Regions from separate parts of the Leisingera sp. CC-HEC093 genome, predicted to be linked through region 3. Evidence: riboswitches for the same ligand, from Rfam matches in the RefSeq annotation. Region 3 holds a riboswitch; each other region holds the start of a gene.
The links. Region 3 has a riboswitch for cobalamin ahead of AC5STB_RS10700 (aromatic ring-hydroxylating oxygenase subunit alpha). Riboswitches for the same ligand answer to the same signal wherever they lie in the genome.
Positions count from the first base shown of each region.

Region 1 (4,537 bases), 1.7 Mb from region 3:
GACACCCCAGCCCAGCCCGGACAGCCCTGCCCCGACCCGCGAGCGGCTGCTGCGCGCGGCAGCCGGCCTGTTCCGCAACAAGGGCTACAGCGGCACCGGGCTGGCGGAACTGCTGGCCGCGGCGGAGGCGCCCAAAGGCTCGCTCTATCACCATTTCCCGAACGGAAAATCCGACCTGGCCCTGGCCGCGGCAGAGTGGGCCTCGGAACAGATGCTGGAGCTGCTTGCCGTCTCCTTCAGCCCCGCGCCCAGCTTCCACGAAGGTGCCAAGACGGTCTGCTTCAAGCTGGCAAAACTGTTCGACAAGCAAGGCAAGTGGAGTGGCTGCCCGGTCTCTGCCACCCTGTTCGAAGGGCCGGAGAACGAGAGTTTTCACCAGCACGCCGCCCGGCTGTTCGAAGGCTGGATCACTGAGACCGCGGCCCACGCCCAGCGCCTGGGCCTGCCCGAACACGAGGCCCGCGCGGCCGCCGAGAATTTCTATATCCTTTTGCAGGGCGGCTGGCAGCTGGCCCGGGTGCGGCGCGATTCAGATGTGATCCGGGGCTTGCACCTGCAGTTGCACGCGCCCGCGCCCGCGGCCTTGCAGGTGCAGAAAAACAATTGACGACTCGGGCACCCAGCCGCTACCGCTAGTGGCGATGGTTCCCGTGCTACAGAATCTTGTGTCCGGGATGAAAAGGGAACACGGTGCGGCCCGCGCAAGCTGGCCTAGTCCGAGACTGCCCCCGCAACTGTAAGCGGCGAGCGACCCCGATAGAGCCACTGGCCCGAATGGGCCGGGAAGGATCGGGAAAGCGGCGACCCGCAAGTCAGGAGACCTGCCATCGAACGTGAAACTCGAACCCGGGCGGGGTGTCCGGACAGGGTCTGATGGCACCGCGGGATTCTCCCGCATATCATCCGAACTCCTGTCCCCAAAACCCCCGCACCACGCGCGGAGGGCGCAAACATGATGTGGACGGACAAGACGCATTTCTATGCGGCAACGGATTGCAAATACCTGGGGCGGCCCTGCCCCGCGGCAGAGCGGATGATCGCCAAGCTGGCCGAGGCGATGACCAAGGCCAAACCGCTGACCCAGGGAGATTTCGAAATCACCGGCACCACCGCGCTGGACGGCTGCCCGCGCAGCTGCCCGGCGCAATTCGCAGCCAGCCATGACCGCATCCGGCTGTTCTGCGGCGTGGGGGAAGAGGCGCCGCGTGACGGGCTGGACCGGTTTGCCGATGCGATCCTCAGCCGCGGCGGCACCGGCTTTGCCGCCTCAAGCCTGGACGCCCGCCCCTGCGCGTTGATGGAAGCGCTGCCGAAAACGGAAGAGGCGCAGAAGGCCGAGCAGATGCTGGCACTGTGATCTGACATCAGCCGTTCCGGGCACGCCTGGAGGGCAGCGCCCGCCCCTTGGGGGCGGGACAGGCGCTGACCGGCCTCCCGGCCGGGCGGTCTGATATCTAGTCTCTGATGCTTCTCTGGCGGCCGCCCTGCTGCGAACAGGCCCAGTCCAGCTGGTCCTCAGTCTCCACCGCGCAGGGGCGCACCGACCGCAGCCGCGCCAGCGCCTCTGCCGGATCCTCGCCGCATTCAATCATCAGCCGCAGCACCGCCATGCCGGACCGCCCGCAGCCGCCCCGGCAATGCACCAGCACCCGGCCGCCGCCCGCCAGCGCCTGCCGCGCCGATTTGCTGGCGGCCGCCCATTTCGCGTTCACCGCCGGCGGCGGCACCTGAAAGTCCGGCACCGGCAGATGCAGCCAGCGGCAGGCCATGCTTTGGAGATCGACGCCCAGCCGCGGCGCCCCGGCGGCCACATGTTCGGCCTCCGTGGTCATCGAAATCACCAGCCCCGGCTTCCATTGATAGATTTGGATCAGGTCGTTGCGGTAATCGCCCGCGCCGCCCGGCAGCCGGCACAGCGCCAGAATGCCGCCGCCTGCTGACAGCGCATGGATGGTCAGGCCGGCCTGCACCGCAGTCTCCTGCATGGCAGGCTTCGGAGTGTCTTCAGTCCGCATACCGCCTCCCTGGCCGCCGCGCTCCTGCACTTTCCCCGCATTTTCCCCTCCCCTCAGCCTAGCCGCTAACCGCGCAAAGCCAAAGCGCTTTTGCAGCACCGGGAATGCTGCCATCTGCGGTGGACGAACGGGCTGCGCTTCAATACCCTGCGCGCAACGCGGGACGCCCCGCACATCGAATCCGGCACGAGACATCATGAACGATACCCCCAGCGGCACCACCCAATCCCAATACCAGGTTCTGGCCCGCAAATACCGGCCCGAGACCTTTGCCGATCTGGTGGGCCAGGACGCCATGGTGCGGACGCTGAAAAACGCCTTTGCCGCCGACCGCATAGCCCAGGCCTTCATCATGACGGGCATCCGCGGCACCGGTAAGACCACCACCGCCCGGATCATCGCCAAGGGCATGAACTGCGTGGGCGAGGACGGCCAGGGCGGCCCCACCACCGACCCTTGCGGCAAATGCGAGCATTGCACGGCGATCATGGAAGGCCGCCATGTGGACGTGATGGAAATGGACGCGGCCTCGCGCACCGGTGTCAATGACATCCGCGAAATCATCGACTCGGTACAGTACCGCGCCGCCTCGGCCCGCTACAAGATCTACATCATCGACGAGGTCCACATGCTGTCGACCAGCGCGTTCAACGCGCTGCTGAAGACGCTGGAGGAGCCGCCCGCGCATGTGAAGTTCATCTTCGCCACCACCGAGATCCGCAAGGTGCCGGTGACGGTGCTGTCGCGCTGCCAGCGCTTTGATTTGCGCCGGATCGAGCCGGAGGTGATGATCGCCCTCCTCCGCAAGATCGCCACTGCCGAAAATGCCGAAATCGCCGAGGACGCGCTGGCGCTCATCACCCGTGCTGCAGAAGGCTCCGCCCGCGATGCGACCTCGCTGCTGGACCAGGCGATTTCCCACGGCGCGGGTGAGACCACCGCCGACCAAGTTCGCGCCATGCTGGGCCTTGCCGACCGCGGCCGGGTGCTGGACCTGATGGACATGATCCTGCGCGGCGATGCGGCGGCAGCCCTCACCGAACTCAGCGGCCAGTATGCCGAAGGCGCTGATCCGCTGGCTGTGCTGCGCGATCTGGCGGAGATCACCCATTGGGTTTCGGTCGTGAAGATCACCCCGAACGCAGCCGAAGACCCCACCGTCAGCCCGGATGAACGCGCCCGCGGCCAGGCGATGGCAGAGGCGCTGGCGATGCGCGTCCTTACCCGGATGTGGCAGATGCTGCTGAAGGCGCTGGAGGAAGTGGCCGCCGCACCGAACGCGATGATGGCCGCGGAAATGGCAGTGATCCGCCTGACCCATGTGGCCGACCTGCCAAGCCCTGAGGAATTGATCCGCAAGCTGCAGGACACCCCCCCTCCGCCGCCGCCCGGTCCGGGCGGTTCCGGCGGCGGCATGCCGATGCAGGGCATGGGCGCGCCGGCGCTTGGCAGCGGCGCCTCTGCAGGGGCCGCACCGCAAGGCGGCGCGCCCGTGGCCCATGGCGGGGGCGGCACGGTGGCGGCGCTGGCACCGCAGACCAGCCCTGCCCTGGCCCGTTATCCGACCTTCGAGTATGTGGTGGAGCTGATCCGCGAAAAGCGGGACGGACTGCTGCTGGAATACGTGAAAAGCTACCTGCGTTTGGCCGCCTACAAGCCTGGGCAGATTACCTTTGAATTGACCAGCGACGCGCCTCGCGACCTGACCAAACGGCTGAGCGAACAGCTTAAGGCCTGGACCCACCACAATTGGTTTTTCACCATCGTCAGCGAAGGCGGCGGCGAAACGATCAGTGAGCGGGAGAACGCCGCAGAGAACGCCCTGCGGGAAAAAGCCACCGCCCATCCGCTGGTGCAGGCGGTGCTGGAAAGCTTCCCCAAGGCCAAGATCACCCGCATCCGCACGCCCGAGGAACTGGCCGCCGAAGTTGCCGCCGAGGCCCTGCCCGAGGTGGAGGACGAATGGGACCCGTTCGAGGACGGGTAAAGATCGGCCTGACGGCCCTTCTGTTCACGGTGCCGGCAACCGCATCCGCAAACACTTGCGGGGCTACGGGCGAAACTTATGAAAACGCGTGGGATGTGCTTCTGCGGCTGTCCTCCATGCCTGCTGCATTGGCCCTCTTCGCCCTTGCCGGATTCGCGCTTTGCCGCAAACAGCGCGTGCTGCTTGCAATCGCCGGCGCTCTGTGGGGCGCGCTGGCGTTTGTCATCGCCGTGGATAACCATGAGCTTTTCTTTGATGATAAGAAGGCCTTGGGCATAATCGAAGACTGCACAGCCTCCCCCCACTTGTTCATCGCGCTTGCAATTGCGATATGTGCGGGGATGACTTACGGCGCCCTGCGCCCCCGCACTTAGGAGAATACAGATGCTCAAAGGCCTCGGCGGTCTTGGCGACATGGCCAAGATGATGAAATCGGCACAGGAACTGCAGACCAAGATGGCGCAGATGCAGGAAGACCTGCACAACGTCATGGTGACCGGCGAGGCCGGCGCAGGCCTGGTCAAGGCAACCGCGT
Region 1 covers NZ_JCAIJR010000001.1:492,847-497,383, forward strand. Annotated here, with positions in the region: gene AC5STB_RS02390 (TetR/AcrR family transcriptional regulator) at 1-607, shown strand, start outside; cobalamin riboswitch at 626-843, shown strand; gene AC5STB_RS02395 (hypothetical protein) at 953-1,357, shown strand; gene AC5STB_RS02400 (protein-tyrosine phosphatase family protein) at 1,455-2,015, opposite strand; gene AC5STB_RS02405 (DNA polymerase III subunit gamma/tau) at 2,212-4,002, shown strand; gene AC5STB_RS02410 (hypothetical protein) at 4,119-4,376, shown strand; gene AC5STB_RS02415 (YbaB/EbfC family nucleoid-associated protein) at 4,387-4,537, shown strand, end outside.
Region 1: another riboswitch for cobalamin. It lies ahead of AC5STB_RS02395 (hypothetical protein); the one in region 3 lies ahead of AC5STB_RS10700 (aromatic ring-hydroxylating oxygenase subunit alpha).

Region 2 (4,537 bases), 380 kb from region 3:
GTTTGCCGGCGGTTCCTTCGGCCGCCGCGCCACGCCAACAGCGGATTACCAGGTGGAAGCAGCGCTCGCCTTTGCCCTGACCGACCGCAGCCGCCCGGTAAAACTGGTTTGGTCGCGCGAGGATGACATCACCGGCGGCTATTACCGCCCTGCTGTGGCGCACCGGGTGCGCGTGGGTCTGGACGCGGATGGCAACATCACCGGCTGGGACCACCGCATCGCCGCGCAGTCGATTATGAAGGGCACCGCGTTTGAAGCGTTTTCGGTGCATGACGGCGTCGACCACAGCTCGGTCGAGGGGGTGGCGGACAGCCCCTACCGGATCCCGGGGCAGTTCGTCGGCCTCAGCGACGTGGCCAAGGCGACCTCCGTCCTGTGGTGGCGCTCGGTCGGGCACACCCACACGGCCTATGTGATGGAGGTGATGATGGATGAGGCCGCCCGTGCCGCAGGCCGCGACCCGGTCGAGTTCCGCCTGGCCCTGCTGGAGGGCGGCCGCGGCGATCAGCAGCGTCTGGCGGGCGTGCTGAAACTGGCCGCCGAGAAGGGCAACTGGGGCAGCGCGCCGGAGGGCCGCAGCCAGGGCATTGCCGTCCACAAGAGCTTTGGCAGCTATGTGGCCGAGCTGGTGGAGATCTCCGGAAATGCCGATGACGGGGTGAAAATCGAGAAGGTCACCTGCGCGGTGGACTGCGGCATCGCGGTCAACCCGGATGTGATCAAGGCGCAGATGGAGGGCGGCATCGGCTATGGCCTGGGCCATGTGATGCGCAACGAGATCACCCTGACCGGAGGCGAAGTGGACCAGTTCAACTTCCCTGACTACGAGCCGCTGCGGATCGGTGATATCGGGGCCATCGAGGTTCATATCGTGCCCTCCGCCGAGATGCCCACGGGGGTGGGCGAGCCCGGCACCCCGCCCTCGGCCCCGGCGCTGGCCAATGCCATCGCAGTCAACGGCCAGCGGGTGACGGCGCTGCCGATGAACCTGAACGGCGTCAGCTTTGCCTGAACCACAGCCTGCACCAGACGGCATTCAGTCCGGTGCAGGCAATCTGACCAGGACGGCTTCCTGCTGTATCCGTTCAAACTGTTCATCTGGCACCGTCAATTTATACCCGGCGCTCAGTTCCCGGGAAGTGCCGCAAACGTTGTGTCAGGTGCATATTAGGCATTGCCGGCCTCACTACAGACTGTGGTTTAACAAGTCTTGTCTTGCAGGCGAAAGGTCCGCTTTCGCATGTCGGAGGGGTGTCTCCCGCAGGTGCGGCGAGCCGGTGCCAGAGGATCGCGACGATCTGATGGCCGTCTACCAAGGACTGCTCGCCGCGGGACGGATCGAGTTCGTCACGTTTCACCAGTCGACGGCTTATGAAGAGTTCGTCGAGGGACGACAGCCGATGACCGGCTCGGACGATGACGAGGACGCATCCACGAGCGGCTTCCGGTTGGAAACCGTGCCGGGGATTTCCGCCGGATCGCGAAACGCGCGGAGACCAGCCGTGGGCATTCATCTGCCGAGGCCTCAATACGCATAGAAGGCCGCCAAGTTTTCAAGATGTCGATTGGCGGGGCGAACAACCCCGAAGACGCGCATCTTTTCGAAGAAGCCGTAAAGGGCGGTTATACGCTTCTTGGCTTCGACGATATTGACTGGTCTGACGAGAAATTCACGAGCCGCGAGGCCATCATCGGAGCCTGCAAGGTCCAGGGCGACCAAAACGCAAAAGCAGATGCTCGGTCGGGCATGGTACAAAATCCGTTCATTTTCCGGAATTGGGTTCGAGAAGGTGACATTGTCATCGTGTGGAAAGGCAATGGCCTGTTTCGGGCAATCGGGGTGTTTACAGGTGGCTACGAATTTGCCCCTCGCCCCGAAGGCGGATATGCCCATCGCTGCGCCGTCCGTTGGCTTTGGATCGACCGCGAAGGGGTTCCTGGCGGCGAAATTTACTCCCGTCGTTTCTCGATGAAATCGATCTACCTGCTCTATGGTGCAGAACTGAACGTGCCGGCCCTCGAACGCTACATGAACAGCCAACAAAATGAGGGTTCGTCGGAACCTGAGTCGTTCGTACTAATCATCGACGAGATCAACCGCGCGAACATTTCCAAGGTTTTCGGCGAGCTGATCACGCTCTTGGAAACAGACAAGCGGCTTGGACGGCCGAACCAGCTCAAGGTGCGCCTGCCCTATTCTGGGGACGAATTCGGTGTTCCGTCAAACCTGCATATCGTCGGCACGATGAACAGGGCAGACCGCTCCATCGCCCTGCTTAACACGGTACTTTCGCTGCCCAAGCGATTCCGAGTGCGTGACCTCATCGACGTCAGTGATGCTGATCGCTTTGGCCTTGCCGAAATTGATTGGGGTTTCGGGGTAGAGGTCTTCGACCATGCTCAGGGATGTATTGCTGTCGCACTTCGAAAGGCCGGAGACCAAATACTTGCCCCCTGGCCAAGCAACCGCAATGAACCCACTCAGCGCCACCGTTCCGATCCAGGCAAACAAAGGGCCCCCACCCAGGCCTGTCCGCTTTGAGCGCAGGAAGATGTAAGCTGGCAAAAACAGGAAAACCCAAAGCAGCAGGCCGTTGACAGCCTCCTTGCGGGCGAGCAAACAGAAGGAGAAACGCTTGACACAGAAAATCCGCTTTGCCATTCAGCAGCAGTGACCGGTTCCGCGAGTGTTTCAATGCGCAGCGGAAGAAATAGGGAACACGGTGCGGCGTACCCAAAAGGGACCAAATCCGTGACTGCCCCCGCAACTGTGAGCGGTGAGTGACGCTGAAAACGCCACTGGGACACCCCCGGGAAGGCCAGCCGAACCAGGACCCGCGAGTCAGGAGACCTGCCGGACACAAGGGCTGAGGAACCGCTTGCGGTGTTTCAACTCTTTTCCACCGGACGCCGGGGTGCGCGTCTGGCGCGTGTGCCGTTCAGGCTATCCCGTGCCATTACTCCCCGTTGTTCATTCCTGATTGCAGGTGAGCCTGCATCGTCGAATGAGGACGATATGAAACTGAACTATCTGGCCGCAGCTCTGGCCGTTTCCCTGCCGGCCGCCGCGTCGGCGCACTTCCAGCTGAACTACACCGAGAAAGCGCTGATTGAGAAGCCCGGCGATGTGCCGATTGGCCTGGTGTTCTGGCACCCGATGGCAAATGGTCATGCGATGGACATGGGCAAGCCGGAAGAATTCTTCATGGTTCACAAGGGCGAGAAGACCGATCTGACGGACCGCCTGGAGCCCGCAACCTTCAAAGGCGCTGAGAACGAAGCTTCGGCCTATAAGGCGTCCGTTCCGGTCAAACGCTCCGGCGACTATGTCGTCGTGACTGTGCCTTCGCCGTACTACGAGGAAAGCGAAGATATCTACATCCAGCAAATCTCCAAGGTCGTGCTGAACCGCAACACACTGCCCACCGATTGGGATCAGCCCGTTGGCCTGGCCACCGAGATCCTGCCGTTGAACAAGCCCTACAACGTCATCGTCGGCTCCACCTTCTCCGGCCAGGTTCTGGCAGATGGCAAGCCGGTTCCCGGTGCCGAGATTGAAATCGAGTTCATGGCGGCGGAGCCCGATCTCGAGAAATTCTCCACCACCAGCCCAACCGTGGGCGAGATGCCTGGCGGTGCGATTGTGGCCATCGCTGACCAGAACGGCGTGTTCTCCTTCGGCATTCCGAAAGCAGGCTACTGGGGTTTTGCCGCTCTGGGGTCCGGCCCGGTGACCGAGCACGACGGCAAGGAACTCAGCCAGGATGCCGTGCTTTGGATTCACGCTGCAGAGCTGAAGTGAAAGTAGACCGATGCATATCGTAGACGGCGCACTGTCAAACCCGGTTGTGATCGGCGGCGCGGTTGCCGCCGCCGGCGGTATTGCCATGGGTCTGCGCAACCTGCCGTTGGAGCGTATTCCGGCGGCGGGGGTTCTTTCGGCCAGTTTCTTTGTGGCCTCGCTGATCCATGTCCCGATCGGGCCCAGCTCGGTTCACCTGATTCTGAACGGGCTGGCGGGGCTGGTGCTGGGATGGGCTGCCTTCCCGGCGCTGTTTGTCGGGCTGCTGCTGCAGGCGGTCTTCTTTGGCTTCGGCGGGCTGACCGTTTTGGGTGTGAACGCGGTGAATATTGCTTTGCCTGCGGTTCTTGTCGGGTTGGCCTTCCGCCCGCTTGTGGCGCGCGGCTCGCCGCTGCAAGGAGCGATCTGGGGCGGTATCGGAGGCGGCGCTGCAATTGCGACCACAACATTGGCCGTTGCCGCTTCGCTAATGCTGTCCGGCGATGAGTTCCTTCTGGCTGCCAAGCTGGTGTTTTTCTCCCATATCCCAGTGATGGTAATCGAAGCGCTGTTGTCCGGCGCGGCCATTTTCCTGGCCCGGCGGGTGAAACCTGAGCTGTTCATTGACACAAAGGGAAGCCTGGCATGATCCGGTCCTGTATTCTGATCCTTGCGCTTCTTGCTCCGCTGCCGGCGCTGGCCCACAATGTGATTTCCTCCGTGTTCCCGTCTGGTACAGACATTGAAGGCGAAGTT
Region 2 covers NZ_JCAIJR010000001.1:1,846,172-1,850,708, forward strand. Annotated here, with positions in the region: gene AC5STB_RS08900 (xanthine dehydrogenase family protein molybdopterin-binding subunit) at 1-1,012, shown strand, start outside; gene AC5STB_RS08905 (hypothetical protein) at 1,302-1,538, shown strand; gene AC5STB_RS08910 (DUF8426 domain-containing protein) at 1,559-2,542, shown strand; cobalamin riboswitch at 2,660-2,873, shown strand; gene AC5STB_RS08915 (DUF4198 domain-containing protein) at 3,017-3,802, shown strand; gene cbiM (cobalt transporter CbiM) at 3,813-4,430, shown strand; gene AC5STB_RS08925 (NikL family nickel/cobalt ECF transporter subunit) at 4,427-4,537, shown strand, end outside.
Region 2: another riboswitch for cobalamin. It lies ahead of AC5STB_RS08915 (DUF4198 domain-containing protein); the one in region 3 lies ahead of AC5STB_RS10700 (aromatic ring-hydroxylating oxygenase subunit alpha).

Region 3 (4,537 bases):
CTGACTGACCGGGGGCTTGCCCCCGGCACAGCCGGATCCGCACGTATCAGTCTTCCAGCGCCTTGATCATATCGACGCGGGTGCCGTGGCGGCCGCCTTCGAAACCGGTGCCCAGGAAGGCATCCACGATTTCCAGCGCCAGACCTTCGCCCACCACGCGGGCGCCAATCGACAGCATGTTGGCGTCATTGTGGGCGCGGATCATCTTGGCAGAAAACGTGTCGGCGCAGACACCGCAGCGGATGCCTTTCACCTTGTTTGCCGCCATCATGATGCCTTGACCGGTGCCGCACAGGACAATGCCCAGCGCGCACTCGCCAGAGGCCACCAGCTCTGCCGCGGCGGCGCCGTGCTTGGGGTAGTGAGTGCTCTCAGGGGTCTGCGGGCCGATGTCCTGCACCTCCCAGCCCTGTGCTTCGATATGGGCGGCAACGGCCTTGCGCAGCTCAATGGCGGCGTGGTCGCTGGAAAGGGCAATGCGTTTGCTGGCAGTCATGGTCTCGTGGTCCTGTGTCGCAACGGGGGGTATGGGGCTTGGCCCCGTGTTGACCAAGGGAAGGCCGCGGCGTCAATCACTTTGTTGCCGCAGGCCCGGACCGGCAGGACGGGAGGGAGGGCCCGGAACAGGCCCCCCCCAAGGATCAGATTTCCACTTCGACCCGGCCAATCGGGTTGGAACAGCAGGCCAGGATATACCCCGCCTCAATGTCCTCTTCCGAAATGCCGCCGTTGTGGACCATATGCACATCGCCTGCGGTCTTCTTGACCTTGCAGGTGCCGCAGATGCCAAAGGTGCAGCCCGACGGGATGTTGAGGCCCGAAGCCTTGGCCACCGCCAGCACCGTATCGGTCTCGGTGCAGGCGGACGTCACGCCCGACGCGGCAAAGCTGATCTCGGCGGCAGCGGTCTCTTCCGGCACCACGTCGTCCAGCTCCGGCGCATCCGCCTCGGTCTCCACCGGCGCGCCAAAGCTTTCCTGATTGTAGTTCTCCATGTCGAAGCCCAGGCCGTTCAGCATGTCGCGCACTGCCTGCATGAACGGCTCAGGGCCGCAGCAGTAGACCTCGCGCTCCAGGTAATCACCGGCAATCAGGCCCAGCATGATCTGGTTCAGCTGCCCGCGGTAGCCGGTCCAGACCTGATAGGGATCATCCTCTTCCACCACAAAGTTCAGCTTGATCCCCGGCACCCGCGACGCCATGCTTTCCAGCTGCTGGCGGGCAATAATCTCGCTGGGCCGCTTGGCGCAGTTGATAAAGCAGACGTCCGGCGACTGGCCGCGGTCGAACAGGTATTGGGTCATCGACAGGCTGGGCGTGATGCCGGAGCCTGCGGAGATGAACAGGAACTTGCCATTCGGACGCTTGGGCAGGGTGAACACGCCCGCCGGGCCCGACGCTCTGATATGCCTGCCCGGGCGCAGGTGGTCCAGCATCCAGCGGGTGCCGATGCTGTCTCCCTGCGCCTTCACCGTGACGGAGATCGACAGCGGCCGCGACGGCGAGGAGCTGATGGTGTAAGTGCGCCAGACGGTTTCGCCGGGCACCGGCAGCTCCAGTGTCAGGAACTGGCCCGGCTGGTACTTGAACCACGCGCCGGACGGCGCGCGGAAGCTGAAGGTGGCGGTATTCGGTGCTTCCGGCACGACAGAGACGCATTCCAGCATCTCGTCGTCCTTCCACGCCAGGGTCTCGTCCAGCGTTTCGAAATTGGCCTGCAGTCCCATAGCACTACTCCGCCGCGATCAGATGGCGGCCGGTCAGCGCGCGGGTCAGGTGCTCAGCATACCAGTTGGAGAACTGGATTACGCCGCTCTCCTGCACTTCCGAATAGGGGCCGGGTTCATAAGCGGGCGAGTTGATGCCGCGCTGGTTGTCCTCCACCACGATGCGGTCCTCGTCATTGGTGGCCATCCAGACCTCGGTCAGACGCTTGATGTCATAATCCTGACCCTCAACCGCATCCTTGTGCACCAGCCACTTGGTGGTGACTTCGGTCTCGGTCGGGCTGATCGGGGTCACAAGGAACACCAGCGAATGATCCGGCAGGAAGTGGTTCCAGGTTGTCGGGTAATGGAATTTCAGCAGCGTGCCCGCATCGGCGAACGGCACCCGGCCCAGCTGTTTGGCAACGGCCGCTTTGCCATCCATGGTATAGCTTTCCGCGCCCTCGTTCAGCGGCATCCGCGCCAGACGGTGCTGGCCGCGCCCGTCGATGGTGAAGGCCGACGGAATGCCCGCCGCTTCGATCCGGTCGAAATGCTTCTGCAGATGAGCCGGGGTCTCACCGCCTTCGATACCAGTGACCGAGGGGTCTTCCGGGAAAGTCCGGCACAGCGACGGGTGGTTGCCGCCGCAGTGATAGCACTCGCGGTTGTTCTCCCAGACCAGCTTCCAGTTGCCGTTCTCGATGATCGAGCTTTCATAGGCGATCTTGGCGTTGCCCAGGTCATGCGGCTCCAGATAGGGGCGGGCCACATCGGCAAAGGCATCGAAATCCGGTGCCTCATCGGCCAGACAGATATAGATCAGACCGGCCAGATCGCGGCAATGCACCGGCTTCAGCCCGTGCTTGGAGGCATCGAAATCCGGCCCCATGTCACGTGCCCACAACAGCGAGCCGTCCAGCTCATAGGTCCACTGGTGGTAGGGGCAGACCAGCTTGGGCGAATTGCCCTTCTTGGCCTTGCACACAACCGAACCGCGGTGGCGGCAGGCGTTGTGGAAGGCACGCACTTCGCCATCGGTGCCGCGCACGATGATGACGTTGTAGGACCCCACCTGATGGGTCACGTAATTGCCCGGTTTCGGCACTTCGCAGGCGGGAATGGCAAACAGCCACTCGCGGTAGAAAATCTGGCGCATGTCCAGATCCAGCACGCCCGGATCGGTATAAAACGCCTGCTCCAGGGAATAGTTTTTCTGCCGGGCCACCAGCTTGGCCAGAATTTCGCTGTCGTGAAGCATCTGCTTCTCTCCTTTGCCGCAACCCCGCGGCGTGTTGGCTTGGGTGCAGGCAGGACTGGAGAGACTGCAGGCCACGCGCCTGCAACCGCCCCGCCGCCGCCCGCGGTTGACGTTTTCCTGGCAAGGCTGGTTTCCGGACTGTCCCGGGGCCGTTAGGCGGCGGGGCCTGGCACCTTCCCGAAGGATTTCCCTCAGTGGTTTTTGCCATGCCTTGCCCGGGGTCACCGTTGCGGGGTCAGTGCCGGAGTTTCACCAGCTTCCCAATTCTCCGCCCCAAAAGGCGGCACCTTGCTGAGGCGCAAATTGCCCTAATCCCGGCCATGGGGCGGAGACAAATCCGACCCGCAAAAACCGGAAAAAGACATGCATGTTTGCTGCGCCCGAAGGGACAGGGATGTCCAGAATCTCAAACCGGCATTCGCCAGTCTGTTTGCGGCAAGCGCTTATCTTTCATGCGCTTACGCGCCGCCGGCCACCGCGAATCGATTCGCAGGCCGCAAGTCCGGCACTGGCCTCTTGGAACGCAGTGCACAATAAACTGTATATCGTATAATTAAGCGAAGCACAGGAGACACCGATGACCACCGGCCACGTATTTATTGCCACCAGCCTCGACGGTTATGTGGCCCGCCAGGACCATTCGCTGGACTGGCTATCCAAACAGCCCGCAGCCAAGGACGACGATGGCGGTTTTGCCGCCTTCATGGACAGCATCGACGGGCTGGTCATGGGAACGGGATCATTCCGCACTTTGCTGGGGTTCGGCCAATGGCCCTACGCCAAGCCGGTTGTGGTGCTCAGCCGCAGCATGACCGAACAGGACATCCCCGAGCACCTGAAGGACAAGGTGCGCCTCAGCACCGCCGCGCCCGCAGACCTCATGCAGGACTTGCAACAACAGGGCTGGACCCGCGCCTATATCGACGGCGGCCGTCTCGTGCAGTCTTTCCTGCGCCAGGGGCTGATCGCCGACCTGACCATCACAACGGTTCCGATCCTGATCGGCAGCGGCATCCCCCTGTTCGGCAGCGTGGACCGGGACATCGACCTCAAGGTGGCAAGCTCCCGCATCCTTCCTGCCGGTATGGTTCAAACCACCTTCCAGGTGGTCTGACCAATGCCCCCGCGCATGGGACGCCCACCCAAGGGCAGCCGCACCCTCAGTAAGGGCGATGTGCTGAAAAAGGCCCTGCACCTGCTCGACCAGGGCGGCAGCAAGGCTCTGACCTTCAAGGCACTGGCAGAGGCGCTTGGCGTCACCCCGATGGCAGTGGCCCATCATGCCGGCACTAGAGACGAGATGATCGCGGGCCTTGTGGCCATAGCGTTCGAAGGTTCAGACACCCCGTCAGAAGCAGCAACGCCCAAGCTGCGGCTGCGCGACCTGATGACCCGCTACTGCGCCCAGGTGACCCGCCATCCGGAACTGGCAAAGTGCATCTTGGAAAACCCCTCGCTGATCGGCCCTTCCCTGACCGGGCTGACGCAGCTCATCGAAGCGGAAATCACCGCCGCAGGCGTAACCGGCGCAGAGGCCCGCACCCTCCTGTGCCTGATCGTGGATTACACC
Region 3 covers NZ_JCAIJR010000001.1:2,222,706-2,227,242, reverse strand. Annotated here, with positions in the region: gene AC5STB_RS10715 (DUF5928 domain-containing protein) at 1-8, shown strand, start outside; gene rpiB (ribose 5-phosphate isomerase B) at 47-496, opposite strand; gene AC5STB_RS10705 (FAD-binding oxidoreductase) at 642-1,727, opposite strand; gene AC5STB_RS10700 (aromatic ring-hydroxylating oxygenase subunit alpha) at 1,732-2,967, opposite strand; cobalamin riboswitch at 3,075-3,273, opposite strand; gene AC5STB_RS10695 (dihydrofolate reductase family protein) at 3,545-4,081, shown strand; gene AC5STB_RS10690 (TetR/AcrR family transcriptional regulator) at 4,097-4,537, shown strand, end outside.